4 regions of the Stenotrophomonas sp. YJH_SMC_19 genome follow, and region 1 is predicted to be linked to each of the others. Evidence: predicted binding sites of a transcription regulator. Region 1 holds the regulator's gene; each other region holds the start of a gene.
What was found. Region 1 encodes FliA, which starts transcription of late flagellar genes. Its sites were predicted from a motif close to TAAAGTTTNNCNNNCNNNGGCCGATAA; they were not measured.

Region 1 (4,968 bases):
AGCTGCGCCAGGAAGTGGCCGGCATGCGCCAGGTGATCGAGCGCGAGATGAACCGCTTCACCGACGAGCGCCTGCGTGGCAGCCCGGTGCGCGCCACCGCGCTGGACCTGATGGACGAGTACGGTTTCGACGCCGGCCTGGCCCGCGACGTGGCCATGCAGATCCCGCTGGAGACCGAAGCCCATCGTGGCCGCGGCCTGATGCTGGGGCTGATCTCGCGCAAGCTGCCGATCGCCCCGGTCGACCCGCTGGAGGAAGGCGGCGTGATCGCCTTGGTCGGCCCGACCGGCGCCGGCAAGACCACCACCATCGCCAAGCTGGCCTCGCGCTTCGCCGAGAAGCATGCGCCGCGCGATGTGGCCCTGGTCACCACCGACACCACCCGCATCGGCGCCCGCGAGCAGCTGTACGGCTACGGCCGCCAGCTCGGCATCGCGGTGCACGAGGCCAACAGCGGCACCGACCTGGACCAGCTGCTGGAACGCCTGAAGGACTACAAGCTGGTGCTGATCGACACCGCCGGCCTGGGCCCGCGCGACCGCGCGCTGGCCGCGCAGCTGCAGTGGCTGCGCGCCGCCCGCCAGGTACGCACCCTGCTGGTGCTGCCGGCCAACACCAGCTTCGGCGACATGGACGAGGTGGTCCGCCGCTTCGGCGCCGCCAACCTGCAGGGCCTGGTGTTGAGCAAGCTGGACGAGACCGGCCGCTTCGGCAACGCCCTGTCAGTGGCCGTGGACCACGCCCTGCCGATCACCTGGGTGACCGATGGCCAGGACGTTCCGGAGGACCTGCACCGGGCCAGTGCGGCCAATCTCGTACTTCGCCTTGAAGATTTGCGCCGCGCGGCCGATATGCCCTGCAACCCGGAGTTGAACCATGCCGTCGCGTGAGTACGCCAAGCTGACCAAGACCTTCCCGCTGTCGGCCACCCGCAGCGAGCCGCTCGGCCCTGTGCGCACCATTGCCGTCACTGGCGGCAAGGGCGGCGTGGGCAAGACGAATGTGTCCGCCAACCTGGCGGTGGCACTGGCCGGGATGGGCAAGCGCACGCTGCTGCTGGACGCCGATCTGGGCCTGGCCAACATCGACGTGATCCTGGGGCTGAACCCGACCTTCACGCTGGCCGACCTGGTCGCCGGCCGCTGCTCGCTGGACGACGTCATCGTCGAAGGCCCGAACGGCGTGCTGGTGGTGCCGGCCGCGTCCGGCCGCCGGCACATGGCCGAGCTGGCCCCGGCAGAGCACGTCGGCCTGGTCAACGTGTTCTCCGAGCTGGAACGCGAACTGGACATCATGGTGGTGGACACCGCCGCAGGCATCACCGACGGCGTGCTGACCTTCTGCCAGGCCGCGCAGGACACCGTGGTGGTGGTCTGTGACGAGCCGGCCTCGATCACCGACGCCTACGCGCTGATCAAGGTGCTGTCGCGCGAACGCGGCGTGGACCGCATCCAGGTAGTGGCCAACATGGTGCGCGACCCCAACGAGGGCCGCGTGCTGTACGAAAAGCTGACCCGCGTCTGCGAGAAGTTCCTCGCCGATGTCTCGCTGAACTACCTGGGCTGCGTGCCGCAGGACGACTGGCTGCGCCTGTCGGTGCAGCGCCAGCAGCCGGTGGTGAAGGCCTACCCGTCCAGCCCGGCCGCGCTGGCGATCACCGAGATCGCGCGTCGCACCGCACGCTGGCAGGCGCCGACCGAACCGCGTGGCGGCGTCGAGTTCTTCCTCGAGCGCATCCTCAAGCAGCGCGGGGTGGCCGCATGAAAGGCGCAGCCCAGTACAGGGAAGTCCAGCGCTCGGCGGCCAACGAGGTCATCGCCCAGCATTCGGACCTGGTGCGGCGCATCGCCCACCACCTGGCCGCGCGGTTGCCGGCCAGCGTTGAAGTGGACGACCTGATCCAGGCCGGCATGATGGGCCTGATAGAAGCGTCGCGCAGCTACGACGCCGACCAGGGCGCCTCGTTCGAGACCTATGCCTCGATCCGCATCCGCGGTTCGATGATCGACGAGATCCGCCGTGGCGACTGGGTGCCGCGCTCCGTGCACCGCCGTGCACGCGATGCCGCCGCCACCATCCGCCGCCTGGAACAGAGCAGCGGCCGCGCCGCCAGCGCCACCGAAGTGGCCGCCGCGATGGAGATGCCGCTGCCCGAATACCTGCGGTTGATGGAAGACGCCGCACGTGGCCAGGTGCTGAGCCTGGAGTCGCGCATCGAGGACCAGGGCGAGCTGGACACCGTCGCCCAGGGCGGCCCGACCCCGCAGCAGGTACTGGAGCGTGGTGAGTTCGGCCGCGAGCTGGGCAAGGCCATCGGCCACCTGCCCGAGCGCGAACAGCTGGTGCTCTCGCTCTACTACGAGCAGGAACTGAACCTGAAGGAGATCGGCGCGGTGCTCGGCGTGAGCGAGTCGCGGGTCTGCCAGATCCACGGCCAGGCGGTGCTGCGCCTGCGTGGCCGGCTCAAGATTTTCGAGGCGGCGGACGCCGGCCTGGAAGAATGAACATGCCCGAGGCGGCTGCCCCCGGCCGCCCGGAATGAACAACAAAGGAACTCTGCTTTGAACAAGAACATGCGCATCCTGATCGTCGATGACTTCTCGACCATGCGTCGGATCGTCAAGAACCTGCTGGGCGATCTGGGCTTCACCAATACCGCCGAAGCCGAGGACGGGCATGCCGCGCTGTCGCTGCTGCAGAGCCAGCCGTTCGATTTCGTGGTCACCGACTGGAACATGCCGGTGATGACCGGCATCGAGCTGCTGAAGGCGATCCGTGCCGATGCCAAGCTTAAGACCCTGCCAGTGCTGATGGTCACCGCCGAAGCCAAGCGCGAACAGATCATCGAAGCCGCCCAGAACGGCGTGAACGGCTACATCATCAAGCCGTTCACTGCGCAGACGCTGGAAGAGAAGCTCGGCAAGATCTTCGAACGCCTGGCGGCCAGCGCCTGATGGATACCACGGTCGACAAGAGCGCCCTCGCCCTGCGCCTGCAGGAAGCCCTGGACGCACTCGAGTCCGGTGACGAGGCCGCCTGGCGGCAGCGCATCGACGGACTGGTCGCGCTGCGTACGCAGCCGATGATGAGCGGCCTCTCGCGGCTGGCCCGCGAGCTGGGGCAGGCACTGGGTGAGCTGCCGACCGTGCCCAGCGAGGCCGGTGAGCTGGACGACGCCTGCGCACGCCTGGACCACGTGGTGGCAATGACCGAACAGGCCACGCACCGCACCCTGGACCTGGCCGAGGAATGCCGCAGCCTGACCGAACAGCTGCGTGCTGAAGGCCTGCAGCCGGGCCAGGACGCGCAGCTCGAGCGCATCCGCCACAACCTGACCGAGATCGCCCTGACCCAGAGCTACCAGGACCTGACCGGGCAGATCATCCGTCGCGTGGTCGGCATCGTCCGCCGCGTGCACGAGGGCTTCGGCGCACTCGGCCTGCCGCCGGAACAGCATCGCACCGACCCGGAACTGGCCGGGCCGGCACTGAAGGGACTGGACCGCCACGCGGTCTCGCAGAACGACGCCGACGACCTGTTGTCGGATCTGGGGCTGTAAGCATGAGCGCGGTATCCGACGACATCACTGCCGACTTCATCATCGAGGCACAGGAAATCCTGGATCGCCTGGGCGAACAGCTGGTGTCGCTGGAGCAGGCACCGCAGGACACCGAGCAGCTCAACGCGGTGTTCCGTGGATACCACACGCTCAAGGGCGGTGCCGGCTTCCTTGGCGTCACCGCGATGGTCGAACTGTGCCACGCCGCTGAAGAGGCCCTGGGCATCGCGCGTGCCGGGCAGGCGGTGCTGCAGGCCCACCACTTCGACGCCGCCCAGCAATCGCTGGACTACCTGCAGTCGATGCTGGACGCCGTGTCCTCCGGCACCGAGCCAGGCTATGCGCCGCCGGACCTGATCGCGCAGTTCGACATGAACGGTGGCACTGCCGCGCCGGTCGCTGCGGCCGCCCCTGCGGCAGCTGGCAGCGACCTGATCACCGACGACGAATTCGAGGCCCTGCTCGACCAGCTGCATGGCGGCAACGCACCGACCGCGGTCGCGCCGGCCCGGAAGGCCGACGACGGCCTGATCAGCGAAGACGAGTTCGAAGCGCTGCTGGACCAGCTGCACGGTGGCGCTGCGCCAGGCGCGAAGCCTGCTGCCACCGTCGTGGCGGCACCTGCCGCTGCACCGCGCCCGGCGCCCGTACCGGCGCCCGCCGCCAAGCCGGCGGCCAAGCCGATGGCCGAGGCCGAGCACACCGTGCGCGTGGACACCAAGCGCCTGGATGCGATCGTCAACCTGATCGGCGAACTGGTGCTTTCCCGAAACCGCCTGAAGACCCTGCGTGCACGCCTGCGCGACGAGGAGCTGGACCGCGCCGTATCGACGCTGGACATCGCCACTGCCCGCCTGCAGTCGGCAGTGATGCGTACCCGCATGCAGCCGGTGGGCAAGGTGTTCTCGCGCTTCCCCAAGGTCGCCCGCGACGTCGCCCGCTCGCTGAAGAAGGAAGTGGACCTGGAGCTGGTCGGCGCCGAAACCGAACTCGACCGCAACCTGGTCGAAGCACTGGCCGATCCGCTGGTGCACCTGGTCCGCAACGCCATCGACCATGGCGTGGAAATGCCCGATCTGCGCGAAGCACAAGGCAAGCCCCGGATGGGCCATGTACGCCTGTCGGCGCAGCAGGAAGGCGACTACGTCAGCATCGAGGTGCAGGACGATGGCGCCGGCATCGACCCGGAGAAGCTGCGCGCGAAGGCGCGTGAGAAAGGCCTGATCGATCCGGAAGCCGCCGCCCGCCTGAGCAGCGAGGAGTGCCTGCACCTGGTGTTCCTGCCGGGCTTCTCGACCAAGCAGCAGGTCACCGACATCTCCGGCCGTGGCGTCGGCATGGACGTGGTGCAGTCGCGCATCCGCGAACTGAGCGGCCAGATCCAGATCCAGTCGGAACTGGGTCGTGGC
Region 2 (4,968 bases), on a different contig from region 1:
TTTGGCGATCTTTCCAATATATTCACCAGTGGTGAGTATTGGCGGGATATGGCACTCGCGCTGATCACAAGTGCTGCGGGTGCAAAGGGAGGAGCCTTGGTCAAGGGTGGGAAAGCACCACCTGCATCAGTCGCGTCGTCTGGCGAAGTCGCGGTGTCTCGTGGCGGATTGGCGTACCTTGATGAACCGCCATTCAATCCTGTTGGGTCGGTCGGTTCTGCACAAGTTTGGTCATCAAAAGCCAGAATAAAATATGTCGAATTGCCGACTCAGGGTAGAATAAGGTACGTTCCTCCATCGGGATACTCTGCATCAAATCCGCTTCCCCGTGGCCCCAATAATGGATATCTGGATAGATTCGGTAATGAATGGACAAAAGGTCCGTCGCGCACTCAGGGGCAGGCTTTCGAGTGGGATGTGCAATTGTCCAGAACTGGAAAGGCGCAGTTGGGCTGGGCGACACGCGACGGGTCGCATCTTAATATTTCGCTTGATGGACGGATTACGCACAAATGAATGAAGCTATTGATTTCTACATGGAGGTGGAGGTCGTTGATCCCCGGTCTGTATACGTTGGTCGACGTGGTGGTGTGCTGGGGATAAGTCAGGAGGAAGATGGCGTCGTCAAGGGCTATGCAGTGATGCTGCATGGGATGGATACATCTGTCTTCTTTGAGTCGGGTGACGTGGTTGCGACAGGTGTCAGGTTTGATCGATCGCATTATTATTGATAATAATTTGGATGTGATTTTAAAAATTAAATTCTGGATTGATTGTTGTTGGGCAAATTTTTGGTGCGATTTGTTCGCCGTGGTGCGGGCCTGGGCTTTTAGGGTTCTGGTGGCTCGATTTGTGATGACAAGGTGAAGTTCTTGAATCCGCGGAAGCGGAGGGTTGAATTCAGTGGTTTGAAAAATTCTTGTTTTGGGGTGGGTATTTCCAGTGGATTCTCCGTTGCATGGGATGCGCCGATTGTTCCTGGCGTATCCATGGCAGCCATACCTCTGCATGCGTCATACGGTGATCTGGACGCGGCTATCGCTGCATATCTGATCGACACGGATGCTCAGTTGTACAGGTTTAAGGACGGGCCTGATCTTCGTCTGGAAAGGTCTGGTCCTGACGAGCGCGGAAACGGCGGGCTCCTGTTCTCCCTGCCAGGCGGTGATCGCGCTGGTGATATGGCTGCGCTCTTTATTACGATCGGGGGCGGGGGGGTGCGGGCGATCAAGGTTTATGCATTGGGGATGCCGTGGGATGTCGTTGCACGTAAGTCCTATCGTGGACTTGCAGTAGGTTCAATTGGCATTGGAAGTCTGGTTTCAGATTTTCTTGGCTTCACCGAGTTGCATTTCGATGAAGCAGAGGAGTGGTTCTGTAGCGGAGGTGAGTACGGAGCCCTCGAAATTTCCGGTTGGGGTGTGCCGCTCGAAGATGAGCCGGAGCAGGTCGTGACTGCAATCTGCGTCGTGGCTTGAGAGCGTTTCTGGCCGTTGCATTGAGTTCGAGTAAGGCCGCGCTGAGTACAGGCAGGGTGGGACTCAATGGCCGCGATGTTACGTGGCAAGCGGTCTTGAATGATTTCGTGGCGAGTTTGGATAAAAGAGAATGAAAGTAAGGATTGAGCCCACCTTCGGCAGCACCGGCAGCGAAGCAGTACAGCGCACAGATGCAACCTCCGATGGGCTGAGCGAAAAGGACGCACTGGCGATCGTGGTAGGAGACCGGTTCTCCACCTACCTCCACTACTGGAGGCTGTACGAAGCAAGCGGCAGGGCGCCAAGGCGTTGGAACTGGCCGGCATTCCTGTTCTCGTCACTCTGGTTCTTCTTCCGGCGCATGCATGCGTGGGGCGCGATCTGGTTCATCCTTTCGCCGTTGCTGATGACCACCTTCGTGCTGCTGGGGCTGCCATGGTTGTCCTTGCTCTCGTTCGTGGCGTTTCGCGTACTTGCAGGAATCCTGGCGAATCCGTTGTACCTGGCGCATTGCCGAAGGATTATCCGCAAGGTTGATGCCGAGCATCGCGGGGAACATCGGCGGCACCTTGAGCTGCAGAAGGCTGGTGGTGTCAGCTACACCGCTCTGGTAATCGCCTTGGCGGTAATGGCCTCACAGAACACCCTGATCAAACTGATCGTTGGTTCGATATCAGAGCCAACGCCCACTCAGTCTGCTCTGCATGTGGCGGCGAACCCGCCGGATCAACAGGACCCGCAGATCGAGGAAGCGGAGCGGGTGGCGTATCAGGAGCAAATGCGTGCGATCGCAATGACGGCGTGGCCAGCAGGTGTTCCCATCGAGGGCAATGCCTGCATTGTCGAGCTGCGACTGGCGCCGCCAGGCCTCGTGCTGGAGGCGAATGTTCTTGAGCCGTGCACGTTGAACGAAGCGCAGCGCGAGATGATGCTGGGCGAGATCAGGCGCACGGACTTCACAATCGAGGGAAAGATGCGGTTCTTCAACCGGCATACCCTTATCGGCTTGAGCAAGCAGTGAGCATTTCGCTGTTTCTCGAGGTCGAAGCCGGTGCCGACCTGGCTGCCGTGCTGCACGTGCTGGATTCGATCCAGGCCGAGTACTCCGACGGTACTGACGATCTGCATGGGTATCTTCCAGCCTCCAACACGGGCTTCGGATTCAGCATCGTCCACCCACCGGAAGCTGTCGTTGCGGAAGGGATCGAAGCCAAGTGGCAGGTGGGCCTGCTCGGCTCGTTTCATTTCCGCGCGAGCGGGTTTGAACGTGCCTGGGAGGAAATCTGCCACTTCATCAAGCGTTACGCCGGGGCGTGCGAGTTCCGGTTTGTGCTCTCTTTCCAGTTCGAGAGCATCTATGCGGCAAGGCTCGGGAAGGATCTGGTCTTCCCGGGGCCAGCTGCCCCGTAATGCCGCGCAACGGGCTGGCAGGTCCCTGCCTGATCCCATTCTCGCTACGCGTGGCGATATACCTTATGGATATAAGGCCCCGTGGGTCGCTCGCTTTCACACCTGTCTGCACAGTTCCAGAGTTTTAGATCGATATAATAATATCGGCCCATAAAGTTTCCCCTGCCTGCGCCGTCATCGATCGTACGGCCATGATCAAGGGAATTGAGATGCTCGCGTTACGCAACCTCCGAGTGGGATCCCGGCTGGGTGCCGGATTTGGATTGCTGCTGCTGTTCATCGTGGCCATCGTCGGCTTGGTGCTGTACGGGAATCACCTGAAGTCCGCCCAGTTCGAGAAAGTGGTGGACGTCAACATGGTGAAGATGCGGCTGTTGAACGACATGCTGGATACCAACAACGCGGTGCTGATGCATCGCCGGCTGATGGTGATCAAGCGCGGCGAGGATTTCGACAAGGATTATCAGAAGGCGCAGGAGCTGTCGCAGACCTACGACGGTATCTGGGCCAAGTACATCAAGATTCCGCGCGACGCCACCGGCGATACCCTTGTTGCGAAAATCGACGCGGCACGCAAGGCCACCGACGCCTCCACCCAGCATCTGCACGAGCGCATGAAGGCCGGTGATTTCGACGGTGCGGCCAAGGAACTGCTCGCCGAGCACGGCCTGGCCACCGCATGGAATGAGGCGATCTCGACCCTGCTGCGGCATCAGGAGACACTGACCGAGCGCAGCCGCGAGGAATACCGTTCAACCGAATCCTGGACCGGCACGCTGTCGATCGTGTTCGGCGTGCTGAGCCTGATACTGGGTTCACTGGCGGCGTGGGCCATCACCCGCAGCCTGACCCGCCCGCTGGAAGGTGCGGTGAAGCTGGCCGACGGCATCGCCAACGGGCGGCTGGACAGCAGCATCGACGCGTCCGGCAACGATGAGGTGACGCAGCTGCTCAGGTCGATGCAGCGCATGCAGGCGCAGCTGCAGTCGGTGATGGCGGCGCAGGGCGAGCTGGCCCGCCAGCACGATGCCGGCAGCCTCAGCTATCGCATGGATGAGAGTGCCTTCCCCGGCGACTACGGGCGCATGGTGCACGAGACCAATGCGCTGGTCGGCTCGCACGTGCAGGTGCAGAACCGGCTGATCGAAGTGATGAAGCATTACGCCCGTGGCGACCTGTCGGTGGACATGGATCCGCTGCCGGGCGAGAAGGCGGCGATCACCCAGGCAATGGACGAAACCAAGACCAGCCTGTCGGCGATCAACAGCGAGATCCGCCGGTTGGCGACAGCGGCCGCGGCAGGCGACTTCAGCCTGCGCGGTGACGAAGATCGCTTCGCCTACGATTTCCGCGACATGGTGGCAGGGCTCAATCGCCTGATGCAGACCACCGACCAGAACCTGGTGCAGGTGTCGAGCCTGCTGCAGGCGATCTCGCGCGGTGACCTGACCGTGCGCATGCAGGGTGACTTCCACGGCGTGTTCGCCCGCATGCGCGATGACTGCAATGCCACCGTCGATCAGCTCAAGCAGATTGTCGGCCGTATCCAGTCCAGCGCGTCCAGCATCAACCTGGCGGCAGGCGAGATCGCTTCGGGCAACACCGATCTGTCGCGTCGCACCGAGCAGCAGGCGGCGAACCTGGAAGAGACGGCGGCGTCGATGGAAGAACTGACCTCCACCGTGAAGCAGAACGCCGAGCACGCACGCCAGGCTAACCAGCTTGCCATCGGTGCGCATGGCGTCGCCTCACAGGGCGGCGAGGTGGTCGGCCAGGTGGTCACCACCATGTCGGCCATCGAAGCCTCGTCGAAGAAGATCGCCGAGATCATCAGTGTCATCGACGGCATCGCGTTCCAGACCAACATCCTGGCCTTGAACGCGGCGGTGGAAGCTGCGCGTGCCGGCGAGCAGGGCAGGGGCTTTGCGGTGGTTGCCAGTGAGGTGCGCACGCTGGCGCAGCGCTCGGCCGGTGCGGCCAAGGAGATCAAGGGCCTGATCGAGGATTCGGTCGGCAAGGTCGCCGATGGATCGGCGCTGGTTCGCCAGGCCGGCACCACGATGGGCGAGATCGTGGCCTC
Region 3 (4,968 bases), on a different contig from region 1:
TGGAGGTCGGCGAGGGCGTGACCAGCGTCAAGCCCGGCGACCACGTGATTCCGCTGTACACCGCCGAGTGCGGCGAGTGCCTGTTCTGCAAGAGCGGCAAGACCAACCTGTGCGTGGCCGTGCGCGCCACCCAGGGCAAGGGTGTGATGCCCGATGGCACCAGCCGCTTCAGCTACAACGGTGAGCCGCTGTACCACTACATGGGTTGCTCGACCTTCAGCGAGTACACCGTCGTTGCCGAAGTCTCGCTGGCCAAGATCAACCCGGACGCCAACCCGGAACATGTCTGCCTGCTCGGCTGCGGCGTCACCACCGGCATCGGCGCGGTACACAACACCGCCAAGGTGCAGGAAGGCGATAGCGTGGCCGTGTTCGGCCTCGGTGGCATCGGCCTGGCGGTGATCCAGGGTGCACGCCAGGCCAAGGCCGGCCGCATCATCGCGGTGGACACCAACCCGTCCAAGTTCGAGCTGGCGCGCGAATTCGGTGCCACCGACTGCATCAATCCGAAGGACTTCGACAAGCCGATCCAGCAGGTCATCGTTGAAATGACCACCTGGGGCGTGGACCACAGCTTCGAGTGCATCGGCAACGTCAACGTGATGCGCGCGGCGCTGGAATGCGCGCACCGTGGCTGGGGCCAGAGCGTGGTGATCGGCGTGGCCGGTTCGGGCCAGGAGATCTCCACCCGTCCGTTCCAGCTGGTGACCGGGCGCAAGTGGATGGGCACCGCCTTCGGCGGCGTGAAGGGCCGCAGCCAGCTGCCGGGCATGGTCGAGGATGCGATGAAGGGCGATATCGAACTGGCCCCGTTCGTCACCCACACCATGGACCTGGACAAGATCAACGACGCCTTCGACCTGATGCATGAAGGCAAGTCGATCCGTTCGGTGGTCCACTACTGAGCCACGTCATGGGCTGGTTCGATGCCCTGCGCCGGCCGCGTGCGGAAGACCCGCGCGCGGCCCTGGTGGTGCCGATCGAGCAGGCGTTGCGTGCGCTGGGCTGGGTCGACGGCGAGGTGGGACCACCGCGTGCGGTGACTTCGGCCTTCGGCAGCGACGATGGCATGCCGTTCGAGCAGTGGCTTGCGCAGGTATTCCTGCCGCGCCTGCACGAAGCCCGCGCCGACGGCCAGTGGCCACCACGCAGCGACGTGGCGGTGGCGGCGTATCGCAACCTGGACGGCCAGCCTGGCGTCGAATCGTTGCTGCGCCTGCTGGCACAGCTGGATGAACGGATCAACCAAGGCATCCACGCCGGGCGTGGATAACCCGACCAAGGTCGGCATCTACCAGAAGCACGCGTGCGCTGACGCGCCGCGCAGGAGAGCACCATGGAACGCATTGAACACCGCGCATGTTTTGGCGGCTGGCAGGACGTCTACCGCCATCATTCGACCACGCTGGGCTGCGACATGCAGTTCGCCGTGTACCTGCCACCGCAGGCGGAAACACAGAAGCTGCCGGTGCTGTACTGGCTGAGCGGCCTGACCTGCACCGAGCAGAATTTCATCACCAAGGCCGGCGCGCAGCGTTATGCGGCCGAGCACGGTGTGATCATCGTCGCGCCCGACACCAGCCCGCGCGGTGATGACGTAGCCGATGCCGAGGGCTACGACCTGGGCAAGGGGGCAGGGTTCTACCTCAATGCCACCCGCGCACCGTGGGCGAAGCACTACCGCATGCATGACTACGTGGCGCAGGAGCTGCCGGCGCTGATCGAGGCGAACTTCGCGGTGACCGACGCGCGCGCGATCAGTGGCCATTCGATGGGCGGCCATGGCGCGCTGGTGATCGCGCTGCGCAACCCCGGGCGCTATCGCAGCGTGTCGGCGTTTTCGCCGATCGTCGCGCCCAGCCACGTGCCGTGGGGGCAGAAGGCCTTCCATGCCTATCTGGGCGACAACCCGGCCGACTGGGCGCAATGGGATGCCTGCGAGCTGATCGCTATGGCTGACGAGCGCCTGCCGCTGCTGGTCGACCAGGGCGAGGCGGACGAATTCCTGCAGACCCAGCTGCAGCCGCAGCGCCTGCAGCAGGCCTGCGATGCCGCCGGCCATCCGCTGACCCTGCGCCTGCAGCTCGGCTACGACCACAGCTACTACTTCATCGCCAGCTTCATCGGCGAGCACATCGCCCACCACGCCCGCGCCCTGCAGGGCTGAGCGCTTTCCGGTAGCGCCGGCCGCTGGCCGGCAACCTGCAGCCCTGTGATTCATTGGGTTTGCCGGCCAGCGGCCGGCACTACCATCGCGGTGCACTCGGAGTGTCGTTTTGCCGCAGTGGATCACGCCGCTGTGGCGTGCCGGCGCGCTATCGTGCGCGTAGACGGCCTTGCGGATCGGGGGGATGCATGCCGGTAGTGCTGGCGCTGCTGTATGTGCTGTGCCATGGCCTGGTGCTGGCCCTGTGGCCTGGCCCCGCCGGGGTAGGCTCCTTCGTTTTTCTGACCGGCGCACCGCTGCTGGCGGCGGCCGCCTGCCTGTGGCGGGCCCGCCGCGACCGCGCGGCACTGGGGTGGCGCGCCACGGCATTGGCACTGCTGCTGTGGGCCGGCGGCATGGCGTTCAACATGATCGACGCCTTGGGCGCCGGGCGTGCTGATTTCACCCCGCGCGCAAGCCTGTTCCTGTACGTGCTGTATGGCGTGCCCCTGGTGTTCATCCTGGCCCGGGCACGCCGCGAGCGCCTGAGCATCAGCCTGATCGACGCGGCGATGGCGGCGCTGCTGGGTGTGCTGTTCTTCGTGCACACCGCATCGTTCGCCGCCCGTGTCGAGGTCGACGCCCATGCGATGTCCAACATGCAGCGCATGTTCGACATCCAGAACCTGTGTATCGCCGCGTTCGCCGTGGTGCGATGGCTGGCCGGCGACGTGCCCGAACGGCGCAGGTTCTTCCGCGCACTGGCGCTGTACGCACTGGCCTATCTGCTGGTGGCCTACTACATCAACCACTACACCTCCGATGATGCATTCGGTGCGTTCAACGATCTGCTGATCGACGTACCTTTTCTGCTGATCGCCTGCTTGGCGCTGGACACGGCGCCGGACACAGGCACCACGGCACACCCGCGGCTGGCGAGGACGGTGCAGGCCGCCGGTCCGATCATCCTGCCATTGCTGCTGCTGGTGGTCGGCACGCTGGTGGTCGATCATGCGCGGCCGTTGGCCGTTGCCGGCTTCGTCGTAGCCACCCTTGGCTTCGGCCTGCGCAGCGTCCTGCTGCAGACCGATCTTCTGGAACGCCAGGCAGCACTGGATCAACTGGCGCGGCAGGATGGCCTGACCGGCGTGGCCAACCGCCGCGAGTTCGACGCACGGCTGACGTCCGAGTGGAATCGCGCACGGCGCAGCGGCACCGAGCTGGGCCTGCTGCTGGTGGATATCGACCACTTCAAGGCCTTCAACGACCAGCACGGCCATCCGGCCGGTGATCGTTGCCTGCAGGCGGTGGCCGGGGTGCTGAAGGTCATAGCCGGTCGCGGTGGTGACAGCGTTGCGCGTTATGGCGGTGAAGAGTTCGCCGTCATCGTGCCCGGAAGCCCGTTGTCGGGCGTGCTGGCGCTGGCCGAGCGGCTGCGCGAAGCGGTCGAAGCGCTGCCATTGCCGGAAGGCCCGGTCAGCATCAGCGTCGGCGTGGGTTACCTGCATCCGCCGGCTCTGGCCAGTGCCGATCAGTTGCTGGCAGACGCCGATGCCGGCCTGTATGCCGCCAAGCGGGCTGGCCGCAACCAGGTGATCCTGCATGCGCACGTGCTGGATGACGAGGGCAGCACGCACGGAACGATGGACTGCTGAGCAGCTCTCTGCATGCGATCACACGGGGGGGCGCGACGGCTTATCGCTGCCGCAACCAGCCGGTCGGATCGAGCAGCCTCAGCCCGACCGGTGACAACGAGCGTTGTCGCAACGGCAGGTTTGCCGCCTGCACGGCCATCGCACAGCGTGCCAGTTGCCGGCGCAACGGTGCCAGCGTGTCGTCTTCGCGGGGCCGCGCATGCCGCCATTGTGCGATGCGCAGCAGGCAGACCAGCAGGTCCAGCTCGCTGGCGGCAATGAAGGGAGAGCCGGCCGGCAGCAGATCGATCGGAGCGGCGGGGGTGGCCAGCAGGGGCAGCAGGCCGATGAAGGCGTCGCATCCCTCCTGGCCAAGCCCGAGTCCGCTCAGCTGGGCAAGGCCATTGGCCTGCAGATCGGGGTCGCGCAACTGCCGTATCGCGCCCAGCAGCGCCTGTTCGCCGCGGCCGAACTGTCGACCGAAGGCGCGGTAGTTGACCCGGGTGGGAAACAACGGGGAACGGGAGGCCATGGTGGCTAGGGCTGTGGGTCGCGGGTTTCCACCAGCACCGGACAGGGCGCGTGGTCGATGGTCCATTGCCCGATCGAGGGTTCGAACAGGCGTTCCAGCCGGGACAGGTGGCGGTGGCCGATGACGATCAGGTCGCACTTCAGGCGCCGGGCCTGCTCGCTGATCACTTCGCCCGGGTCGCCGGAGGGAATCTGCGCGATGGCGTCGACGCCGCGTTCGCGCAGCTCGGCCAGGGCTTCGGCCAGCACCGCTTCGGCCCGCGAGCGCTGGCGGGCGGCTTCCGGGTACTCGATGCGGTCGGCTTCGCTGGCATCGGCCGCCAGCGCGAATTCGGGGTCGAGCACGCACAGCAGGTGCAGGCGGCTGTGGGGGCCGGCGATGGCGGCGGCCAGGTCCAGCACGCGCGCGTGCTGGGGGCCACCATCCAGGGCGACCAGCAGGGTATTGAACATGGATGTCTCCTTGGCAGGCCGGGGATGGTCGCCGATGTCACCGCGCGCACCCATGCCGTGCGCGGCAGTCAATGAATGCGTCTAACGCAATCCACCGTGGTTGCAAGTGCCGTAAAGTCATCTGATTTACTGGAGACTGTCATGCCCCTGCCGGACCTGAACCTGTTGCTGGCACTGGACGTGCTGATTGACGAATGCAGCGTG
Region 4 (4,968 bases), on a different contig from region 1:
ACCGGCATCGCCACCGATGACAGCGTGTTGCCGGCCGCGACGCAGATGCACGAGTGGCGCCTGCTCGGCCGTGACCGCCTCAATCCAGGCAGCATGGGCGGCGCCATCTGGCGCATCCGTCTTGCGCCACCGGCCGATGTGCAGTGGCAGGCGGGCGACATCCTGCACATCGCGCCCCGCCACAACGCGCGGCACGCCGCTGCGGTGCTGAAGGCACATGGGCTGGATCCCCAGCAGCCGCTGCTGATTGACGGCCAGCCGCGCACGCTGTTGGCGCTGGCCAGCGAGCGCGAGCTGCCCGATGCCGATGCTGCGCTGGCGGTGCAGGATGCGTGCCTCTGGCTGGCAGGGCTGCCACTGCTGCCGGGGCGCGAGTACTCCATCGCATCCTGTACGGATGACGGTGCGGTCGAACTGGTGGTGCGGCTGGTCCATGACGAAACCGGACGCACTGGCCTGGGTTCGGGCTGGCTGTCGCTGCATGCGCCGGTCGGTGCCAGCATCGTGGCCCGCGTGCACCGCAACCCCGGTTTCCATCGCGTTGGCGGTGCGCCGATGGTGCTGATCGGCAATGGCACCGGCATCGCGGGCCTGCGCAGCCTGCTGCGCGAAGCCGCGCATGCAGGTGAACACGGGCACTGGCTGCTGTTCGGCGAACGCCAGCGCGCGCACGACTTCCTGTTCGCCGATGAGATCGAAGCGTGGCAGGCCGATGGCCATCTCGCGCGGGTGGACCTGGCGTTCTCGCGCGATGGTGAGGGCGGCTATGTGCAGGATCGCCTGCGTGCAGCAGCCGATGCCCTGCGCGACTGGATGCAGCGTGGTACGGTCATCCACGTCTGCGGTTCGCTGCTGGGCATGGCCGAAGGCGTGGACCAGGTGCTGCGCGAAGCACTGGGTGATGAAGAAGTGGAAACGCTGCTGGAGACCGGGCGCTACCGTCGCGACGTGTATTGAGCCACAAGGGTAGTGCCGGCCAGCGGCCGGCACTACCGGAGCACGATCAGGCCGCAGCGCGCGCCTGTGGCATCGACTGCAACTGGAACGCGCCCACCGCTTCGGTCAGCGCGTGTACCTGCGCCTGCATCTGCGCGGTGGAGGCACCAGCCTCTTCCACCAGGCTGGCGTTGCGCTGGGTGCTGGCTTCCATCTGCACGATGGTCTGCTTCACCTGCGCGATGCCGGCATGCTGGTCCTGCGATGCACTGCGGATACCGGCCAGCAGCTCGGCCAGCTGCTGCACGCTGCCAACGATCTCGCCCATCGTGATGCCCGCCTGCTCGGCCTGCTGGTTGCCCTGGCCAACACGCGCCACCGAATCCTCGATCAGTCCTTTGATCTGCTTGGCCGCTTCGGCACTGCGCTGGGCCAGCAGGCGCACTTCCGCAGCCACCACGGCGAAGCTGCGGCCCTGCTCACCTGCGCGCGCGGCTTCCACCGCGGCATTCAGCGCGAGGATGTTGGTCTGGAAAGCGATGCCATCGATCAGCTGGGTGATGTCGCCGATCCGCCGCGAGGCCTCGCTGATGCCATGCATGGTCGCGACCACCTGGCCGACGGCCTCGCCACCGCGCTGGGCCACCGCGGCCGCCCCCTGCACTAGGGCATCTGCGCGGCCCGCGGCATCGGCATTGCGGCCAACGGTGTCGGTCAACTCGTGCATCGACGCTGCCGTTTCTTCCAGGTTGGCCGCCTGCTGTTCGGTACGCTGCGACAGATCATGGTGCCCGGCAACGATCTCACCAACGCCGGTGTCGAGGCTGGACGTCGCCTGCTGGATGCGGGTGACGATGCGGCCCAGTTGCGCGACCGTGGCGTTGGCATCGTCGCGCATGCGTGCGAACACGCCCTGCAGCTCACCTTCCATGCGCACGCTGAGGTCACCACGGGCCAGCGCCGCCAGAAGCGCCTGCAGATCGCCGAGGTTGGTCTCGAAGGTCGCCAGCAGGCGGTTGATGCTGGTCGACAACGTGCGCACGAAGCCCTGTTTTCCCTCCAGCGCGATGCGGCCGTGCAGGTCGCCATGTGCGGCGGCGTCGACCAGTGCTGCCACTTCGGTTTCCAGCAGCGTTTCCAGCGCGCGGCTGCGCCACTCCACTGCCACGCCGAGGAAATGCCCTTCGTCGGTGATGGCATTGGCGATCAACTGGTAGCGGACGCCGGCATGACCGATCTCGCGCTCCTCGCGCTGGCGCACGCCAGCCAGGCTGGCCAGTGCCGGATGCAGGCGTACCGCATCGCTCCCCACCAGATCTTCAAGCCGGAGTGCAAGCTGCTCCAGCAGCGCCGGATTGGCGTACGCCACCAGGCCTTCGGCATCGATCACCATCAAGCCGGCCTGTGCGCTGTCCAATGCCTGGCGCACGCGGGTGTTGCCGCGGGCCACCGCACGCTCGGTCTCGATGCGCGCGCGCAGGCGCTGCTGCATGTCGACCAGGCGCTGGGCCAGCTGGCCGATTTCATCGTTGGCGTTGTAGACGCGCAGGGTGGTGTCGAGGCGGTCGTCGGCGATGTCGCTGGCGAAACGCAGGGTGTCCTGGATCGGCTGGCGCACCGCACGCAGCACCAGCACCAGGCTGGTGATCAGCACGCCGGCCACCAGCAGCAGGGTCAGTGCGAACACCACGCTCATGGTGCGCGCGCCGGCCTGCTGGCGTGCCTGCGCCCTGGCCAGCGCCGCCACCTGTGCCTGCTGGAATGCGGCCAACGCCGGCGCTACGCCCGTGGCGGTATCCAGCAGCGACTGCGCTTCCACATCCAGGCCGACGCGGGCAGCGGTATACCCCAGCAGTGCGGCCTGATACGCCTCCATCCCGGTGCGCAGGGTGTCCTGCACATCCGCAGGCAGGCCCGCCAGCGCGAGGTCGAACGGCAGCTTCTCCTCGCTGGCGCGGTCGGCGTGGGTGGAATCACCGTCGAGCAGCAGCAGTGCCTCCTGCCTTCGCATCTTCTGCAGGGACAGCGCCAGCGCGGGCCGCTGCTGCACATCCACCTGCGCCTGCAGGGTGTCGGCGGCCTGCTGCAGCTGCGCAGCGAGGCCGGCATCACCACGGCCCATCTCGTCGACCCGTTCGAACAGGGCGGCCACACCCTGCGAGAACGCGTCGGCGGCTTCGGTCAGCGCCTGCAGGGCCTTGCGCCGGCCCGCATCCATCGGCATCGCGCGCAGCGCCTGCAGATCGGTCTGCAACGCCTTCTGCGTGGCCAACAGCTGCGCGCGGTCGGCATCATCGAAACTGCGTGCATACTGGGTCTGCAGGCGACGCGCTTCGGCCACCCGCGTGGACAGGCTGGCAGCCAGATCGCTGCCGCGCTGGTAGCTGGCCTGGCTGCGCGCAGCCAGTGCGTTGGCATGGCCAGTCCAGGCGTAGACAGCAGCGATCGCCACCAGGCCCAGGCCGCAGATCCACAGTGTGGCCTTGAGCTTGTTGGCCACGCTGAGCCGATGTGGCTGCAGCCAGCGCAGCAGCCCGGGGGACGCCGAGTGCAACGCAGCAAGGCGCGTGCGCAGGGACCGGAGGTGGGGGACAACGGCCGACATGACAGACTCCAGGCGGAAAGACGCACCTGTATCGGCCGTATGCGAAGAAACTTTAGGTCTAATTTTCTTCTTCGCGGATCCGATCTCGCTTCTTGTACCGGCAACAAGCGACGATGCGATGACAGAGAACACCTCCATTTCTCATCTCCTGAGAATCCCGACTGATAGAACTACGTTTCACACAACTACCTTGGAGCAACTGCAGCCATGCTTAGCAGCACGGTACTGAATCAGATTCAGACGCTTGGCATCCCTGTCGGGATCGGTACTGTCATAGTTGTCCTCGCAACTATCGTGCGCTGGTTCTTCGGACCTCCTATGGACAGTTTCCACCGCTGGAGAGAGTCAAAGCATCGGGATCGCGAGTACTTGCTGAAGATCGCGGATCATTCAGAGGATGATCTGGAAGCAAGCTGGGTAAAGGAGTCCACGTTGCAGGAGGCATTTCGAGGGCGCTATGGCCTCCTGGTCGGGCGCGAGGAGCGCCGGGCCTACTTCAACCTCATGCGCTGCTACTCGCCAAGCATAAAATGGCGCCATATCAGGGGCATAAGCACACTGGCACGGCGCAGCATGGATGGCGCCGGCATTGAATTTCACATGCCCAAGCGAGAGCGCCGCTGGCGATACGCTGCCGCTGCTACTGGCATGATCTTCTATCTGTTCGGCAGCGTGCTTTGGGTTGAAGGCCTGCTTTCCGCCATGCATGGCTCTTGGGCGGGAATTGTTCTGGGGGTTCCGGTCGCAGTAATGGGCGCTTTCACAACGCGCGTATCCCTGTTCCCTCTGCAGAGCTACGACGCAGTTGGAAAAGTTATCCAGCCTAATGAGCGTAATGAGTTTCTTTTGATTCCGATCCCCGAAGCAAAGAAGCCAGAGCCCTCCTCTCTCAAGCCGGCGCCAATTGACGCTATTCCGCGCCACCGCGCTTGACCTCACCCCCGGTTGGGGGAGCACAGTGGACATCCCTCCCCCGCCCGCTGCCTCCATGACGACGCTCGATGTCCCCCGCTACCTGCAGCGCCTGCAGCTGGATGCGCCGCCACCGCGGACCCTGGCCGGCCTGACCCTGCTGCAGCAGCGCCACAACGCACTGCTGCCCTTCGAGACCCTCAGCTGCCTGCTGCGCGATGCGGTGCCGATCGACCTGGACAGCGTGCAGCGCAAGCTGCTCGACGAGCGCCGCGGTGGTTACTGCTTCGAACTCAATGGCGGGTTGCTGGCGCTGCTGCAGGCATTGGGCTTCGATGCGCAGCCATTGAGCGCGCGGGTACTGCTGACCGCCCAGGACGGCGAACTGACCGCGCGTACCCACCTGCTGCTGCGCGTGAACGTAGACAGCGACGATTGGCTGGTGGATGCCGGTTTCGGCAGCCTGACCCCGACCGTGCCGCTGCGCCTGCATGATCCGCAGCCGCAGGCCACGC

Region 2: the regulator FliA is predicted to act here: its motif matches at 3,040-3,066, upstream of AC5P5R_RS00575 (methyl-accepting chemotaxis protein).
Region 3: the regulator FliA is predicted to act here: its motif matches at 2,221-2,247, upstream of AC5P5R_RS08185 (GGDEF domain-containing protein).
Region 4: the regulator FliA is predicted to act here: its motif matches at 3,570-3,596, upstream of AC5P5R_RS08845 (methyl-accepting chemotaxis protein).

The regions. Positions count from the first base shown of each region.
Region 1 is NZ_JCAFRI010000024.1:56,657-61,624, forward strand. Features, by position in the region: gene flhF (flagellar biosynthesis GTPase FlhF) at 1-890, shown strand, start outside; gene AC5P5R_RS19205 (MinD/ParA family ATP-binding protein) at 877-1,764, shown strand; gene AC5P5R_RS19210 (RNA polymerase sigma factor FliA) at 1,761-2,504, shown strand; gene cheY (chemotaxis response regulator CheY) at 2,562-2,954, shown strand; gene AC5P5R_RS19220 (protein phosphatase CheZ) at 2,954-3,559, shown strand; gene AC5P5R_RS19225 (chemotaxis protein CheA) at 3,562-4,968, shown strand, end outside.
Region 2 is NZ_JCAFRI010000001.1:131,674-136,641, reverse strand. Features, by position in the region: gene AC5P5R_RS00600 (hemagglutinin repeat-containing protein) at 1-516, shown strand, start outside; gene AC5P5R_RS00595 (hypothetical protein) at 513-731, shown strand; gene AC5P5R_RS00590 (hypothetical protein) at 873-1,478, shown strand; gene AC5P5R_RS00585 (DUF2628 domain-containing protein) at 1,609-2,499, shown strand; gene AC5P5R_RS00580 (hypothetical protein) at 2,496-2,888, shown strand; gene AC5P5R_RS00575 (methyl-accepting chemotaxis protein) at 3,098-4,968, shown strand, end outside.
Region 3 is NZ_JCAFRI010000005.1:146,646-151,613, reverse strand. Features, by position in the region: gene AC5P5R_RS08200 (S-(hydroxymethyl)glutathione dehydrogenase/class III alcohol dehydrogenase) at 1-905, shown strand, start outside; gene AC5P5R_RS08195 (YqcC family protein) at 914-1,273, shown strand; gene fghA (S-formylglutathione hydrolase) at 1,337-2,167, shown strand; gene AC5P5R_RS08185 (GGDEF domain-containing protein) at 2,356-3,801, shown strand; gene AC5P5R_RS08180 (hypothetical protein) at 3,842-4,312, opposite strand; gene AC5P5R_RS08175 (universal stress protein) at 4,318-4,764, opposite strand; gene AC5P5R_RS08170 (LysR family transcriptional regulator) at 4,906-4,968, shown strand, end outside.
Region 4 is NZ_JCAFRI010000006.1:52,085-57,052, reverse strand. Features, by position in the region: gene AC5P5R_RS08850 (PepSY domain-containing protein) at 1-957, shown strand, start outside; gene AC5P5R_RS08845 (methyl-accepting chemotaxis protein) at 1,004-3,541, opposite strand; gene AC5P5R_RS08840 (hypothetical protein) at 3,749-4,474, shown strand; gene AC5P5R_RS08835 (arylamine N-acetyltransferase family protein) at 4,530-4,968, shown strand, end outside.